Regions from separate parts of the Enterobacter pseudoroggenkampii genome, predicted to be linked through region 1. Evidence: riboswitches for the same ligand, from Rfam matches in the RefSeq annotation. Region 1 holds a riboswitch; the other holds the start of a gene.

Evidence for each region. Region 1 has a riboswitch for molybdenum cofactor ahead of moaA (GTP 3',8-cyclase MoaA). Riboswitches for the same ligand answer to the same signal wherever they lie in the genome.
Region 2: another riboswitch for molybdenum cofactor. It lies ahead of moaA (GTP 3',8-cyclase MoaA); the one in region 1 lies ahead of moaA (GTP 3',8-cyclase MoaA).

The regions. Positions count from the first base shown of each region.
Region 1 covers NZ_JAPMLV010000004.1:85,340-92,871, forward strand. Annotated here, with positions in the region: gene OTG14_RS17415 (mechanosensitive ion channel family protein) at 1-982, shown strand, start outside; gene OTG14_RS17420 (ATP-dependent Clp protease ATP-binding subunit) at 1,068-3,806, shown strand; gene OTG14_RS17425 (bestrophin family protein) at 3,882-4,799, shown strand; molybdenum cofactor riboswitch at 5,097-5,234, shown strand; gene moaA (GTP 3',8-cyclase MoaA) at 5,222-6,211, shown strand; gene moaB (molybdenum cofactor biosynthesis protein B) at 6,236-6,748, shown strand; gene moaC (cyclic pyranopterin monophosphate synthase MoaC) at 6,752-7,237, shown strand; gene moaD (molybdopterin synthase sulfur carrier subunit) at 7,230-7,475, shown strand; gene moaE (molybdopterin synthase catalytic subunit MoaE) at 7,477-7,532, shown strand, end outside.
Region 2 covers NZ_JAPMLV010000001.1:488,246-495,777, reverse strand. Annotated here, with positions in the region: gene moaD (molybdopterin synthase sulfur carrier subunit) at 1-51, opposite strand, end outside; gene moaC (cyclic pyranopterin monophosphate synthase MoaC) at 44-529, opposite strand; gene moaB (molybdenum cofactor biosynthesis protein B) at 533-1,045, opposite strand; gene moaA (GTP 3',8-cyclase MoaA) at 1,070-2,059, opposite strand; molybdenum cofactor riboswitch at 2,047-2,180, opposite strand; gene yvcK (uridine diphosphate-N-acetylglucosamine-binding protein YvcK) at 2,406-3,314, shown strand; gene uvrB (excinuclease ABC subunit UvrB) at 3,389-5,404, opposite strand; gene OTG14_RS02395 (ABC transporter ATP-binding protein) at 6,157-6,879, shown strand; gene bioD (dethiobiotin synthase) at 6,842-7,532, opposite strand, start outside.

The sequences.
Region 1 (7,532 bases):
GTCATCCCGACTGCAGATCATTACTCACCATCATCTGTTCCGTTACACAGTATTAACCCTGCAAGGCATAGTGCTGACAGCACAGCTGTCTCTGGTGATATCACCTGAAAATAAAATACTGGATTTTATACTCCTGGGGGCACGACTGTGGGTGCTTACCTTTGCCTTGCTGGCATTTTATTCATTTATAGATGTTGGCTGCGAACTTTACAAAAGCAGCAATAAACTCAGTGGGTTACCTTATCGGGGTATCGAACAGAGCCTTAAGCTAACAGGCGCTGTAGTTTACGCTATTTTGTTGATTTCATTACTATTGAATAAGTCACCGCTTATCTTACTCAGTGGACTGAGCGCTGTGGCAGCGGTATTACTGTTAGTGTTTAAAGATCCGCTCCTTGGCCTGGTTGCGGGCATACAGCTTTCTGCGAATGATATGTTGCGACCTGGAGACTGGATTGAACTTGACCAACTGGGTGCGAATGGAACTGTTCAGGATATTGGGTTAACGACGGTCAAAGTACTCAACTTTGACAATACCATTACGACAATACCCACTTACACCCTGGTTTCAGGGGCATTCAAAAACTGGCGTTATATGATTGAGCATAATGCCAGACGCTTTCAACGCACGATTAATATTGATATTAAAACGATTAAATATATTAACCCTGAAGAAAAACAGGCCATTACTGGAAATCCATCTTTACCTCAACTGACGGAGATGGAAAGCAATGCCCATACTAACGTTGAGCTTTTCCAGCAATATGCCTGTGCGTATTTACGTCAACATGATGCTATCTGTCAGCAGATGACATTGATGGTCCGTCAGTTACAACCCACGGTTTATGGTTTACCTGTTGAATTTTATGCTTTTACATCGTTTACGGAGTGGATGGCGTATGAGCAGTTACAAACAGAAATCATGTCCTATCTCATTAGCATTGTGCCATTCTTTAATTTAAAGATACATGATGTTTCATAGCCAGCCATAACGGCAGATTTGCCTTCTGCTACGCTTAAAAACGGGGCTTTTACGGAGCACCCATTTTTTAATCAGGAGGCGAAATATGCCCGCATTGTGTGATATTTGTCAGGCAAGACCGGCTACCAGCCGCGTCACCGTGGTTCAGAATGGTCAACGTAAGACAATTGATATCTGTGATTATGATTACCGCCAGCTAATGCGACATCAGAACATCATGAACCCCTTCGACTCATTGCTGGGAAGAGGTGGGCTCTCTGGCTTCTTCAATGGTTTTGGCAATAGCCCTCGCGATAATGATGACGAGGGAATTTTTGGTGAAGTACCACGTGAGTCGGTCGATACAACGGAAGCATTCAGTAAGCAGTCACTGGAATTGTTACAGCGAGCGGCAGAAAAAGCTCATCAGCTTAATCGTAGCGAACTGGATACGGAACATCTTCTGTACGTACTTTCTGATGCTGACGTCTGTACCGCATTGTTTAAAGACCTGAAAATATCCCCGGACGATATTAAAAGCTATATCGATCAGAATGCTTATAGTGGCGCAACTGAGACCGGTAGCGCACCTGGTGACCTGTCAATATCGCCCCGCCTTAAAAAAGCGTTCATGTACGCGTTTCAGGCATCCCGTGAACTAGGGCATTCTTATATAGGACCAGAACATTTACTGATCGGCCTGAGTGAAGTTCCCGATAGCGTAGCGGGTGCATTACTCAAGAAATATGGGATCTCTCCCGAGGCAATTCGCCAGAAAGTTGTGAAAATCGTAGGTAAAGGCGCCGAAGATGGCCGTGTTGATACCCCTACCGGTACGCCAAACCTTGATAAATTTGGTCGGGACCTCACTGAAATGGCGCGAGCTGGTAAGCTGGATCCAGTCCTCGGGCGTGCACAAGAGATTGAAAATACGATAGAAGTTCTGGCTCGCCGTAAGAAGAATAACCCGGTACTCATTGGTGAACCCGGTGTAGGTAAAACGGCGATCGTTGAAGGGCTGGCACAACGAATTGTCAAAGGTGATGTGCCTGAAGTTCTGCGTGATAAACGTCTCGTCGAGATCAATATGAACTCGATGGTAGCCGGAGCCAAGTATCGTGGGGAGTTTGAGGAACGGGCTAAACAACTGATTGATGAAGTGACGGCTAAAAAGGGAGAGCTGATTCTCTTTATTGATGAGCTTCATACCATAGTTGGTGCGGGTCAGGGTGGAGGCGAAGGTGGGCTCGATATTGCAAACGTCCTGAAGCCTGCTCTGGCACGCGGAGAACTTAGCCTAATCGGGGCGACAACATTAAATGAGTACCAGAAGCATATCGAAAAAGATGCAGCGCTTGAGCGCCGCTTCCAGCCAGTTCTGGTTGAAGAGCCAACAGTAGATCAGACGATTGTTATTCTTCGTGGACTCAGAGACACACTTGAAGCCCACCATCAGGTCACTTTCAAAGATGATGCATTTGTTGCAGCTGCTGAGCTATCAGACCGATACATAACGTCTCGTTTTCTTCCGGATAAGGCCATTGACCTTATCGACCAGGCTGCAGCACGCGTTCGTATTGGTGCCAGTTCACGACCTGTTGCAATTCAGGAGCTTGAGGCTGAAATCGCGCATCTGAAACGTGAAAGAGATTACGCCTCCTCCCGTAAACTTTTTGACGAGGTGAAACGTTTTGAAAGTGACATTGCCGCTAAGCAGGAATCCCTTGAACAACAGACAGAAGCGTGGAAGAACAAAACGGGCTCCGAAACCCTTGAAGTGACTGTTGCTGCTGTGGCGGAAGTGGTCTCCAGACTGACCGGTATACCCGTTAGCGATTTGACCCAGGAAGAACGAAAAAAACTGCTCAATATGGAAGAACTCCTGAAACAAAGAGTCGTTGGGCAGGATCAGGCAGTCACAGCCGTCAGCGATGCAGTCAGGCTCTCCAGAGCCGGTCTGGGACAGGCCCATCGTCCGATTGCAACCTTCTTGTTCCTTGGTCCGACAGGCGTGGGGAAAACGGAATTAGCCAAGGCCATTGCCGAAGCCGTATTTGGTGATGAACAGGCCATAATTCGTATTGATATGTCTGAATATATGGAGAAACACACTGTCGCCCGGTTGATCGGTGCTCCTCCAGGATATGTTGGTTATGATGAGGGGGGGCAGTTGACTGAAAAAGTTCGACGTCGTCCATACAGCGTGATACTGCTCGACGAGATCGAAAAGGCGCACCCCGATGTTTACAACGTTCTGTTGCAGGTTTTCGATGATGGCCGATTAACCGACGGTAAGGGCCGGGTAATTGATTTCAGTAATACCACCATCATTGCTACCAGTAACCTTGGTTCGGCTCTCATTATGGCTAATGCCGGATTACCGGAAGAAGAGCAAAAAACGCCGAAAGTCCTGCATGAAGAGCTAATGCAACTGCTGAAAGGCCATTTCCGTCCAGAGTTTCTTAACCGCATCGATGAAGTGATTGTGTTCAACTCGCTGTCGCAGGAGAACATCCGTCTGATTGTCCAGATTCAGCTCGACAGACTGACTCGCACTGCAGCCGCACAGGACATTTCACTCAAACTCGATGACTCCCTCATTGAACATCTGGTTGAAGTCGGTTATCAGCCCGACTTTGGGGCGCGTGAACTCAAACGTAAGATTCGCCAGGAAGTGGAAACCAGGCTGGCAAAAGAAATCCTCAGCGATCAACTCAAATCAGGAGATACGGTCAGCATTGGTTACGATGACAGTACTGAAACCGTCGTGTTTAAGAATGAAACAATTCCAGTAAAAAAAGAGAATGACAGTGTGGATGAAAATCAGGAAAATGCAAAAAACTGATTTTGAGTAAATCAAAGCAGGCTCGAAACCTGAGCCTGCTCTTTCATAATAAAGAGCGTTTAAGGATTCATATTAATGATTGTGCGTCCACCACAACACTGGTTCATCCGTCTATTTACCTGGCATGGTTCTGTCTTGTCCAGCATCATTTTCCGACTTTCGCTCAATATAGGTATGTCGATTGTAGCCATTGTGTTGTTCCAGTGGTATGAGCAACTAGGGATTCATCTTACCGTTGCACCATTCAGTTTGCTGGGTATCGCGATCGCAATTTTCTTAGGCTTCAGGAATAATGCAACCTACAGCCGTTTCATTGAAGCCAGAGCATTATGGGGTACCATGATAATTGCACAGCGCAACATAATGCGCCTTGTCATTAACCTTGTCCCGGATGATAAAAATCTGCATAAGACCATCTGTGATTATCTTATAGCCTTTAGCTGGAGTTTAAAAAACCAATTAAGAAACAATGAAGCTTCTTATGATGTGTATCGAATCCTGCCAAAATCAGTTTTTCTTTCTGTCATGAACAGTGCTTACCCAACCAACAAAATACTACTTTTACTTAACAGAGAAATAGCCAAAATAAATAAAGATGGGCAAATTAGCGACATTCACTTTAACCTCATTAGCAGCAGCATTAATGAACTATCCCATGTACAGGGTGGATGTGAAAGGATCGCGAACACCCCGGTCCCCTTCGCTTACACACTGATTTTGCAACGAACAGTGTATCTGTTTTGTACTCTGTTGCCTTTCGCACTGGTAACTGACTTACGCTATATGACCCCCTTTGTCTCTGTCTTTATATCGTATGCTTTTCTGGCATGGGATGCTCTTGCTGAGCAACTTGAAAAACCATTTGGTACAGAATCAAATGACCTACCCCTCAATGCTATTTGCAATACAATAGAACGCAATCTGATGGATATGACTAAACAAAAACCACTACCGCCAATTCATCAACCTAATAGTCATTACAATCTCACGTAGAAACAATCAAGAAATTGAAAGCCCCCTTTATTATAAACAAGGGGGCTAATGATTTTCCAAATCAAAAAATAAATTCACTTCATATAAAACCACCATTACCCTCCAATTAATCTAAGAGCATTAACGCCCTCCCCTTCATTCATTATGAAAGCATGTTGGTAGTAAGCGGCGCTTATTACATTATAAATAGAATCTATCACTAACCATAAATTCAAGGTGGTTATTTACGGAGCCGTTATATAAAAATTAACATAACGTAATTTTATGTCGCATTTATTTATTTCGCGTTATACTCAAATTATCAGTTAACACTCTAGCCTTTAGACCTGTGTCGCAAGATATGGTTTTCTGGCCGTAACAGCCACGCTGTTGCCAGGGTGTGGGAAGAAATAACCACGCCTCCCGTATTTGGAAAAGTGTATATGACCTCACAACTTACAGATGCTTTCGCGCGTAAGTTTTATTACTTACGTCTGTCGATTACCGATGTGTGCAATTTCCGTTGCACCTACTGCCTGCCCGACGGCTACAAACCGGGCAACGTCACCAATAACGGCTTTCTCTCCGTGGATGAAGTGCGCCGCGTCACGCGTGCCTTCTCAGAGCTCGGCACCGAAAAAGTGCGTCTGACCGGCGGCGAACCCTCGCTGCGCCGCGATTTTCCCGACATCATTGCCGCGGTACGTGAAAACGAACGTATCCGCCAGATTGCGATGACGACCAACGGTTACCGCATGGCGCGCGACGTGGCGATCTGGCGCGATGCGGGCTTAACCGCCATCAACGTCAGCGTGGACAGTCTGGACGCCCGCCAGTTCCATGCCATTACCGGCCAGGATAAATTCCAGCAGGTCATGGACGGTATTGATGCAGCATTTGCGGCCGGCTTCGAAAAAGTCAAAGTCAACACGGTGCTGATGCGTGATGTAAACCATCACCAGCTTGATACCTTCCTGGCGTGGATTAAATCCCGTCCCATTCAGCTGCGTTTTATTGAACTGATGGAAACCGGCGAGGGCAGCGAGCTGTTCCGCCGCCATCACATCTCCGGCATGGTGCTGCGCGACGAGCTGCTGAAACGCGGCTGGATCCACCAGATCCGCCAGCGCAGTGACGGCCCGGCGCAGGTCTTCTGCCACCCGGATTACGAAGGGGAAATCGGGCTTATCATGCCTTACGAGAAAGATTTCTGCGCCAGCTGCAACCGCCTGCGCGTCTCCTCCGTGGGCAAACTGCATCTGTGTCTGTTCGGGGATGGAGGCGTAGACCTGAGGGACCTGATGGTTGATGACCGGCAACAGGCCGAACTGGAAGCCCGGATTACCGAAGCACTGACGCATAAAAAACAGACCCATTTCCTGCATCAGGGCAATACCGGCATTACTCAGAACCTGTCCTACATCGGCGGGTAATCAGGCTTAAGAAGGAAACAGAAAATTAGTCAGGTAAGCGCAGAATTTATCCCGACACGCATTGCTATCCTTACCGTTTCCGATCGCCGTGGCGAAGAGGATGATACCTCCGGCCACTGGCTGCGCGAGGCGGCCCATGACGCGGGGCATCACATCGTCGATAAAGCGATCGTGAAGGAGAACCGCTACGCCATTCGCGCGCAGGTCTCTCAGTGGATCGCCAGCGATGAGGTTCAGGTGGTGCTGATCACCGGCGGCACCGGCTTTACCGCAGGCGATCAGGCCCCCGAAGCGCTTATCCCGCTGTTCGACCGCGAGGTGGAAGGCTTCGGCGAGGTGTTCCGCATGCTCTCCTTTGAAGAGATCGGTACCTCCACGCTGCAGTCGCGCGCCGTTGCCGGGGTGGCTAACAAAACGCTGATTTTCGCCATGCCGGGCTCGACCAAAGCCTGCCGCACCGCGTGGGAAAATATCATCGCCCCGCAGCTGGACGCCCGTACCCGTCCGTGTAATTTCCATCCCCATTTAAAGAAATAAGCTATGTCACAACTGACCCACATTAACGCCGCCGGTGAAGCGCATATGGTGGATGTTTCCGCCAAAGCCGAAACGGTGCGCGAGGCGCGCGCCGAAGCGTTCGTCACCATGCTGCCGGAGACGCTGGCGATGATTATCGACGGCAGCCATCACAAGGGTGATGTCTTTGCCACCGCGCGCATCGCGGGGATTCAGGCTGCCAAACGCACCTGGGACTTAATTCCACTATGTCATCCGCTGATGCTGAGCAAGGTGGAGGTGAACCTGCAGGCGCAGCCGGAGCACCATCGGGTGCGGATTGAATCGCTGTGCCGCTTAACCGGCAAAACCGGCGTGGAGATGGAGGCGCTGACGGCGGCCTCCGTCGCCGCGCTGACCATCTACGACATGTGCAAAGCGGTGCAGAAAGATATGGTGATTGGCCCGGTTCGCCTGCTGGCAAAAAGCGGCGGAAAATCCGGTGATTTTAAGGTGGACAGCCATGATTAAGGTGCTCTTTTTTGCGCAGGTGCGCGAGCTGGTGAATACCGACAGCCTGACGCTGGATGCGTCTTTTGAAAACGTTGCTGCCCTGCGGGCGCATCTCGCGGCACAGAGCGACCGCTGGGCGCTGGCGCTGGAGGAAGGCAAGCTGCTGGCCGCCGTTAACCAGACGCTGGTGGAATTCACCCACCCGCTGGCCGAAGGGGATGAAGTGGCCTTCTTCCCGCCGGTAACGGGGGGCTAAGATGGCTGACACCCGAATTCTGGTGAGCCCCGGGCGTTTTAACGTGGGGACCGAATA
Region 2 (7,532 bases), on a different contig from region 1:
GTCGGTATTCACCAGCTCGCGCACCTGCGCAAAAAAGAGCACCTTAATCATGACTGTCCACCTTAAAATCTCCGGATTTGCCGCCGCTTTTTGCCAGCAGGCGAACCGGGCCAATCACCATATCTTTCTGCACCGCTTTGCACATGTCGTAGATGGTCAGCGCGGCAACGGAGGCCGCCGTCAGCGCTTCCATCTCCACGCCGGTTTTGCCGGTTAAGCGGCAGAGTGACTCAATGCGCACCCGGCTCTGCTCCGGCTGGGCCTGCAGGTTCACCTCCACCTTGCTCAGCATCAGCGGATGGCACAGCGGGATGAGATCCCAGGTGCGCTTGGCGGCCTGAATCCCCGCGATGCGCGCGGTGGCAAAGACATCGCCCTTGTGATGGCTGCCGTCGATAATCATCGCCAGCGTCTCCGGCAGCATGGTGACGAACGCTTCGGCGCGCGCCTCGCGCACCGTTTCCGCTTTGGCGGAGACGTCCACCATATGCGCTTCGCCTGCGGCGTTAATGTGGGTCAGTTGTGACATAGCTTATTTCTTTAAATGGGGATGGAAATTACACGGACGGGTACGGGCATCCAGCTGCGGGGCGATGATGTTTTCCCACGCGGTGCGGCAGGCTTTGGTCGAGCCCGGCATGGCGAAAATCAGGGTTTTGTTAGCCACCCCGGCAACGGCGCGCGACTGCAGCGTGGAGGTACCAATCTCTTCAAAGGAGAGCATGCGGAACACCTCGCCGAAGCCTTCCACCTCGCGGTCGAACAGCGGGATAAGCGCTTCGGGGGCCTGATCGCCTGCGGTAAAGCCGGTGCCGCCGGTGATCAGCACCACCTGCACCTCATCGCTGGCGATCCACTGAGAGACCTGCGCGCGAATGGCGTAGCGGTTCTCCTTCACGATCGCTTTATCAACAATGTGATGCCCCGCGTCATGGGCCGCCTCGCGCAGCCAGTGGCCGGAGGTATCATCCTCTTCGCCACGGCGATCGGAAACGGTAAGGATAGCAATGCGTGTCGGGATAAATTCTGCGCTTACCTGACTCATTTTCTGTTTCCTTCTTAAGCCTGATTACCCGCCGATGTAGGACAGGTTCTGAGTAATGCCGGTATTGCCCTGATGCAGGAAGTGGGTCTGTTTTTTATGCGTCAGCGCTTCAGAAATGCGTGCTTCAAGCGCGTCCTGCTGCGCATCGTCTTCCAGCAGATCGCGAAGGTCTACGCCGCCGTCACCAAACAGGCAAAGATGGAGCTTGCCCACGGAGGAGACGCGCAGGCGGTTGCAGCTGGCGCAGAAATCTTTCTCGTAAGGCATGATAAGCCCGATCTCGCCTTCGTAATCCGGGTGGCAGAAGACCTGCGCCGGGCCGTCGCTGCGCTGGCGGATCTGATGGAGCCAGCCGCGTTTTAGCAGCTCGTCGCGCAGCACCATGCCGGAGATGTGATGGCGGCGGAACAGCTCGCTACCCTCGCCGGTTTCCATCAGCTCAATAAAACGCAGCTGAATGGGGCGGGATTTAATCCACGCCAGGAAGGTATCAAGCTGGTGATGGTTTACATCACGCATCAGCACCGTGTTGACTTTGACTTTTTCGAAGCCGGCCGCAAATGCCGCATCGATACCGTCCATGACCTGCTGGAATTTATCCTGGCCGGTAATGGCGTGGAACTGGCGGGCGTCCAGGCTATCGACGCTGACGTTGATCGCCGTCAGCCCCGCATTGCGCCAGGTCGCCACGTCGCGCGCCATGCGGTAACCGTTGGTGGTCACCGCAATCTGGCGGATACGTTCGTTTTCACGTACGGCGGCAATGATGTCGGGGAAATCGCGGCGCAGCGAGGGTTCACCGCCGGTAAGGCGCACTTTTTCGGTGCCGAGCTCAGAGAAGGCGCGCGTAACGCGGCGCACTTCATCCACGGAGAGAAAGCCGTTATTGGTGATGCTGCCCGGTTTGTAGCCATCGGGCAGGCAGTAGGTGCAACGGAAGTTGCACACATCGGTAATCGACAGACGTAAGTAATAAAACTTACGCGCGAAAGCATCAGTAAGTTGTGAAGCCATGTACACCTTTCCAGATCGGGAGGCACAGTCATTTCTTTCTGTACCCTGGTGGCAAATTCGCCACGGCCAGAGCGCCATATCTTTCGACACAGGCGCAAGGGCTAGAGTGTATGTTTTCAATTTTGAAAACGTGGTTAGGGCGATAGTAGCGCGGAAATTCTGACGGCGCCATTATCGCTTTTCGCTATATAATTAAGTATATAGCGAGTCATTCGTCCATTTTCGCTACAGAATACCTAAAAACCGCATTTTCACATTGATATACGTCATTTTGCATCGGGTGAAGCATCGTCTTTTAGGGGTAGTTAGGTTACTGTTACGCGATCGAACGTAATAAGGAATACGTATGCGCAATCGCACTTTTGCGGATCTTGACCGAGTGGTCGCTCTTGGCGGAGGACACGGCTTAGGCCGGGTTATGTCCTCTTTGTCGTCACTGGGCTCAAGGCTGACAGGGATAGTGACCACCACCGATAACGGCGGCTCAACCGGGCGCATTCGTCGTGCCGAAGGCGGCATTGCCTGGGGAGATATGCGCAACTGCCTGAACCAGTTAATTACCGAGCCGAGCGTCGCGTCGGCGATGTTTGAGTACCGTTTTGGCGGTAATGGCGAACTTTCCGGGCATAACCTCGGAAATCTGATGTTAAAGGCGCTGGATCACCTGAGCGTACGGCCTCTCGAAGCCATCAATCTGATCCGTAATCTGCTCAAAGTGGACGCATTCCTGATCCCCATGTCTGAACAACCGGTTGACTTGATGGCTATCGACGCCGAAGGGCATGAAGTTTACGGCGAGGTGAATATTGACCAGCTCCTTCTGCCGCCAACGGAGTTGATGACCTATCCGAGCGTGCCCGCCACGCGTGAAGCGGTAGAGGCAATCGGGGAAGCGGATCTTATCCTGATCGGTCCAGGCAGTTTTTATACCAGCCTGATGCCCATTCTGCTGGTGAAAGAGCTGGCGCAGGCGCTGCGCCGCACCCCGGCGCCGATGGTTTACATCGGTAATCTGGGACGTGAACTGAGCCCGGCGGCGGCGAGCCTGTCGCTGGCGGACAAGCTTGAATTAATGGAGCATTACGTCGGCAAGAAAATCATTGACGGCGTAGTCGTGGGACCAAAAGTGGATGTGTCAGGGATTGGCGATCGTCTGGTGGTGCAGGAGCCACTGGAGGCCTCAGACATCAAGTATCGCCACGACCGTCACCTGCTGCGCGAGGCGCTGGAGAAGGCGATTCAGGCGCTGGGTTAGGTTCGTTTTTTGCGGCCTGATGCCCTCACCCCGGCCCTCTCCCACGGGGAGAGGGAGAAATACGCTGCTTTAACCTATGATGCCGCGATAAACAGATCCCGCAGTTGATGAAGCTGGTCGCGGATCTGCGCCGCCTCTTCGAACTCAAGGTTCTGCGCGTGCTGCATCATCTGCCCTTCCAGCTCGTGGATTTTCTGCTGCAGCGCTTTCGGCGTCAGCACGACGGTATCTTCTTCCACCACTGAACGCGCCTTGCCGCGGCCTTTCGCTTTGGTTTTGGCAATGTTCTGACCCAGCGCCAGAATATCCACCACCTTCTTGTTCAGACCCTGCGGCGTAATGCCGTGTTCTTCGTTGTAGCGCTGCTGTTTCTCGCGGCGGCGTTCCGTCTCACCAATCGCTTTCGCCATCGACGGGGTAATTTTGTCACCGTACAGAATCGCTTTACCGTTGACGTTACGCGCCGCACGACCGATGGTCTGGATCAGGGAGCGTTCAGAACGCAGGAAGCCCTCTTTGTCCGCATCGAGAATCGCCACCAGCGAGACCTCCGGCATATCGAGACCTTCTCGCAGCAGGTTAATCCCTACCAGCACGTCAAACTCGCCCAGACGCAGGTCGCGGATAATCTCCATGCGCTCCACGGTATCGATATCCGAGTGCAGATAACGCACCTTCTCGCCGTGCTCTTCGAGATACTCGGTCAGGTCTTCCGCCATACGCTTGGTGAGCGTGGTCACCAGCACGCGCTCGTTGATGGCGGAACGGGCGCGGATCTCAGAGAGCAGGTCGTCCACCTGGGTGGCCACCGGACGCACCTCGATAACCGGATCCAACAGCCCGGTCGGACGCACCACCTGGTCAACCACCTCATCGCCCGATTTTTCCAGCTCGTAGTTGCCCGGCGTGGCCGAAACGTAGATGGTTTGCGGCGCGAGCGCCTCAAACTCTTCAAATTTCATCGGACGGTTATCCAGCGCCGACGGCAGGCGGAAGCCGTACTCTACCAGCGTCTCTTTACGCGCCCGGTCGCCGCGGTACATCCCGCCGATCTGCGGGATCGTAACGTGGGATTCGTCGATCACCAGCAAACCGTCTGCCGGAAGGTAGTCAAACAGCGTCGGCGGCGGCTCGCCCGGCCCGCGCCCGGAGAGGAAGCGGGAGTAGTTTTCGATGCCGGAGCAGTAGCCCAGCTCGTTCATCATCTCAAGGTCAAACTGGGTGCGCTGGCTCAGGCGCTGCTCCTCCAGCAGCTTATTGTTGGCCAGCAGCACCTTACGGCGCTCGGCCAGCTCCACTTTGATCTCTTCCATCGCCTGCACGATACGCTCGCGCGGCGTCACGTAGTGCGTTTTTGGGTAGATGGTGAAGCGCTGGATCACCGACTCAACGTGTCCGGTCAGCGGGTCGAAGAGCGACAGGCGTTCAACCTCTTCGTCGAACAGCTCGACGCGCAGCGCCATATCGTCCGATTCCGCCGGGAAGATGTCGATCACCTCACCGCGTACGCGGAAGGTGCCGCGCTGGAACGCCTGATCGTTACGGGCATACTGCAGCTCCGCCAGACGACGGACGATGGCGCGCTGGTCGATGATCATCCCCTGCGTCAGGTGCAGCATCATCTTGAGATAGAGATCCGGATCGCCGAGACCGTAGATCGCGGAAACCGATGCGACAACGACCACATCGCGACGCTCCAGAAGCGCCTTAGTGGCCGACAGACGCATCTGCTCGATGTGTTCGTTCACCGAGGCATCTTTCTCAATGAAGGTGTCAGAGCTCGGTACATAGGCTTCAGGCTGGTAGTAATCGTAGTAGGAGACGAAATACTCCACGGCGTTTTCCGGGAAGAACTCTTTCATCTCGCCGTAAAGCTGTGCGGCCAGGGTTTTATTGGGTGCCAGCACCATCGTGGGGCGCTGGAGATCCGCAATCACGTTGGCGATGGTGAACGTTTTACCCGAGCCGGTTACCCCCAGCAGCGTCTGGTGCGCCAGCCCATCTTCCAGCCCTTCTTCCAGACGACGGATCGCCTCAGGCTGATCGCCAGATGGACGGAAAGCAGAATTCAATTTGAACGGTTTACTCATGGGCGACAACCTGATGACGTTATAAGCGGCAGGTGAGTAATTTTACTCCTTGTTGCCAGGAATGCCAGCAAAAAACACTGGATGAAAAACCAGTAGCGTGTCAGGATATTTAGAGTAGCGCCTGAATGATTAGCGCGATAGCGACCAAAATTTGGACTGTGACAATATAAAACACCAGTCAGGTCAGGTTATCCCCAGAACTTTTTCTTTTTTAACATTTGTCAAGCCAGGTAATGATAGTTTTGTGGCAACGAGTGACACTTTCATGACGGGAATTGCTTTTATCTAAGCAATTAAATAATAAACGATATTTTCTAAAGCCGCGTTTCGCGTCAATTTGGGCGTAAGCCGCGTCTTCTCTCGCTTATCGCGTGTTTTCTAACTCTAATGCACATGGTTATCCACAGGAATAGTGGATAACTGCTTCCAGCCCATGCAGACTGGCGCTCGGCAAATTCCCGGATTTTCCCACGAGACGGCGGTAAAAAATTTTTATAGCTATTTTTTGCTGATTAACAGTTGCGTCATTCATAACCAACCGATGCGATCTTGCTCACATTTTCAGCATTTCGGGTTCTGCACCACAACTCAACACCGCCAGCACCGTCGATGTGCAATCCCGTTTTTTCTCGGCCCCTCTCCGATGACTTATTCCTAAAAAAGCCGGTTTTTTAAACGCTTTTCGGTTTCTGGCAGGGGTTTTGCAGATTCAAACCCGAGCCTCACCTACACACATTTTTAAGGAGAGAAAGATGTTGAGTCTGCGTGCTGTGAATCAGTTTTACGGAAGCCAACATACGCTATGGAACGTGAATTTGGATTTTCCGCAAGGGATGTGTACAGGCGTCGTTGGCCTGCCGGGAATGGGGAAAACCACCCTCATGAATTGCATCGCCGGGAGAGTGCCCGTCGAAAGCGGCAGCATCATCTGGCATGAGGCAGGCGCGCCGCCGCGCGATTTGCTTAACCTGCCGCCAGAACAGCGTTCAGGAACGGAGATAGGCTATGTCCCGCAGGACAGGCGGATCTTCTCCCAGTTAACGATTGAGGAGAATCTGCATATCGCCATGCGGGCGATGGGGAAACCCAACCCGGAAGCGAAAAATGATGTTTACGACCTGTTTCCGGCGCTCTACGCATTGCGACAGACCCGCGCCAACACGCTCTCTCCGGACGACCAGTACCAGCTGGCGCTGGCTAATGCGCTGGTGAACCGTCCTCACCTGCTGATCCTCGATGAGCCCCTGCAAGGCGCAGGACACAGCTTCGCCCAGAAGCTGGGGCAGCTGCTGGTGCGCTTAAACCGGGAGTTAGGTATGACGGTGCTGTTAGCGGAGCAGCAGCTGTCGTTTATCCGCCGGGTTGCGGACCGTTTCTGTATGCTCTATCGCGGGCGTAACGTGGCGCAGGGCCACGTTAACGAACTGGATGACGAGCTTATCGCGCACTGGATGTCGCGGGAAGCAAGACGCTGAGATCGAGATAACGCCCGGTTTCGGCATTTTCCGCGCCGTCAGCAAGCCAGGGAATTTCCCCGAGGCACGGGGCGGGAAGAACGCGCCTGAGCGTCGCCAGATAATCCTGGTGTCGTTTCCCCGGCGCAACCACGTCGTTGGCTATCCAGCCCGCCAGACGCAGCCCGGCCTGCCGTATGGCCTGCGCGGTCAGCATGGCGTGATTGATACAGCCCAGCTTAACGCCGACGACCAGAATGACCGGAAGCTGCTCGGCCTGCACCCAGTCAGCAAACGTCTGCGCGTCCGAAAGCGGCGTAAACCAGCCGCCAGCCCCTTCCACCAGCACCCAGTCGGCCTGGCTTTCCAGCGCCCGTAACCCGGCTGAAAGCACGGCGAAATCAATCGGACGACCTTCGTCAGCGCTGATGATGTGCGGCGAGGTCGGCTCGGCAAAGGTGTACGGATTGACCGCTGAATAGGCGAGTTCACGCGTGCTGTTACGCTGGAGCGCCAGCGCGTCGGTGTTGCGTAAGCCATCCGCCGTCATCTCGCTGCCGGAAGCAACGGGCTTATATCCGGCGGTGTTTTTTCCGAGCTTTCGTGCCGCCTGCAGCAGCGCAGAGCTGGCCACCGTTTTGCCCACTTCCGTATCCGTTCCGGTAACAAAATAA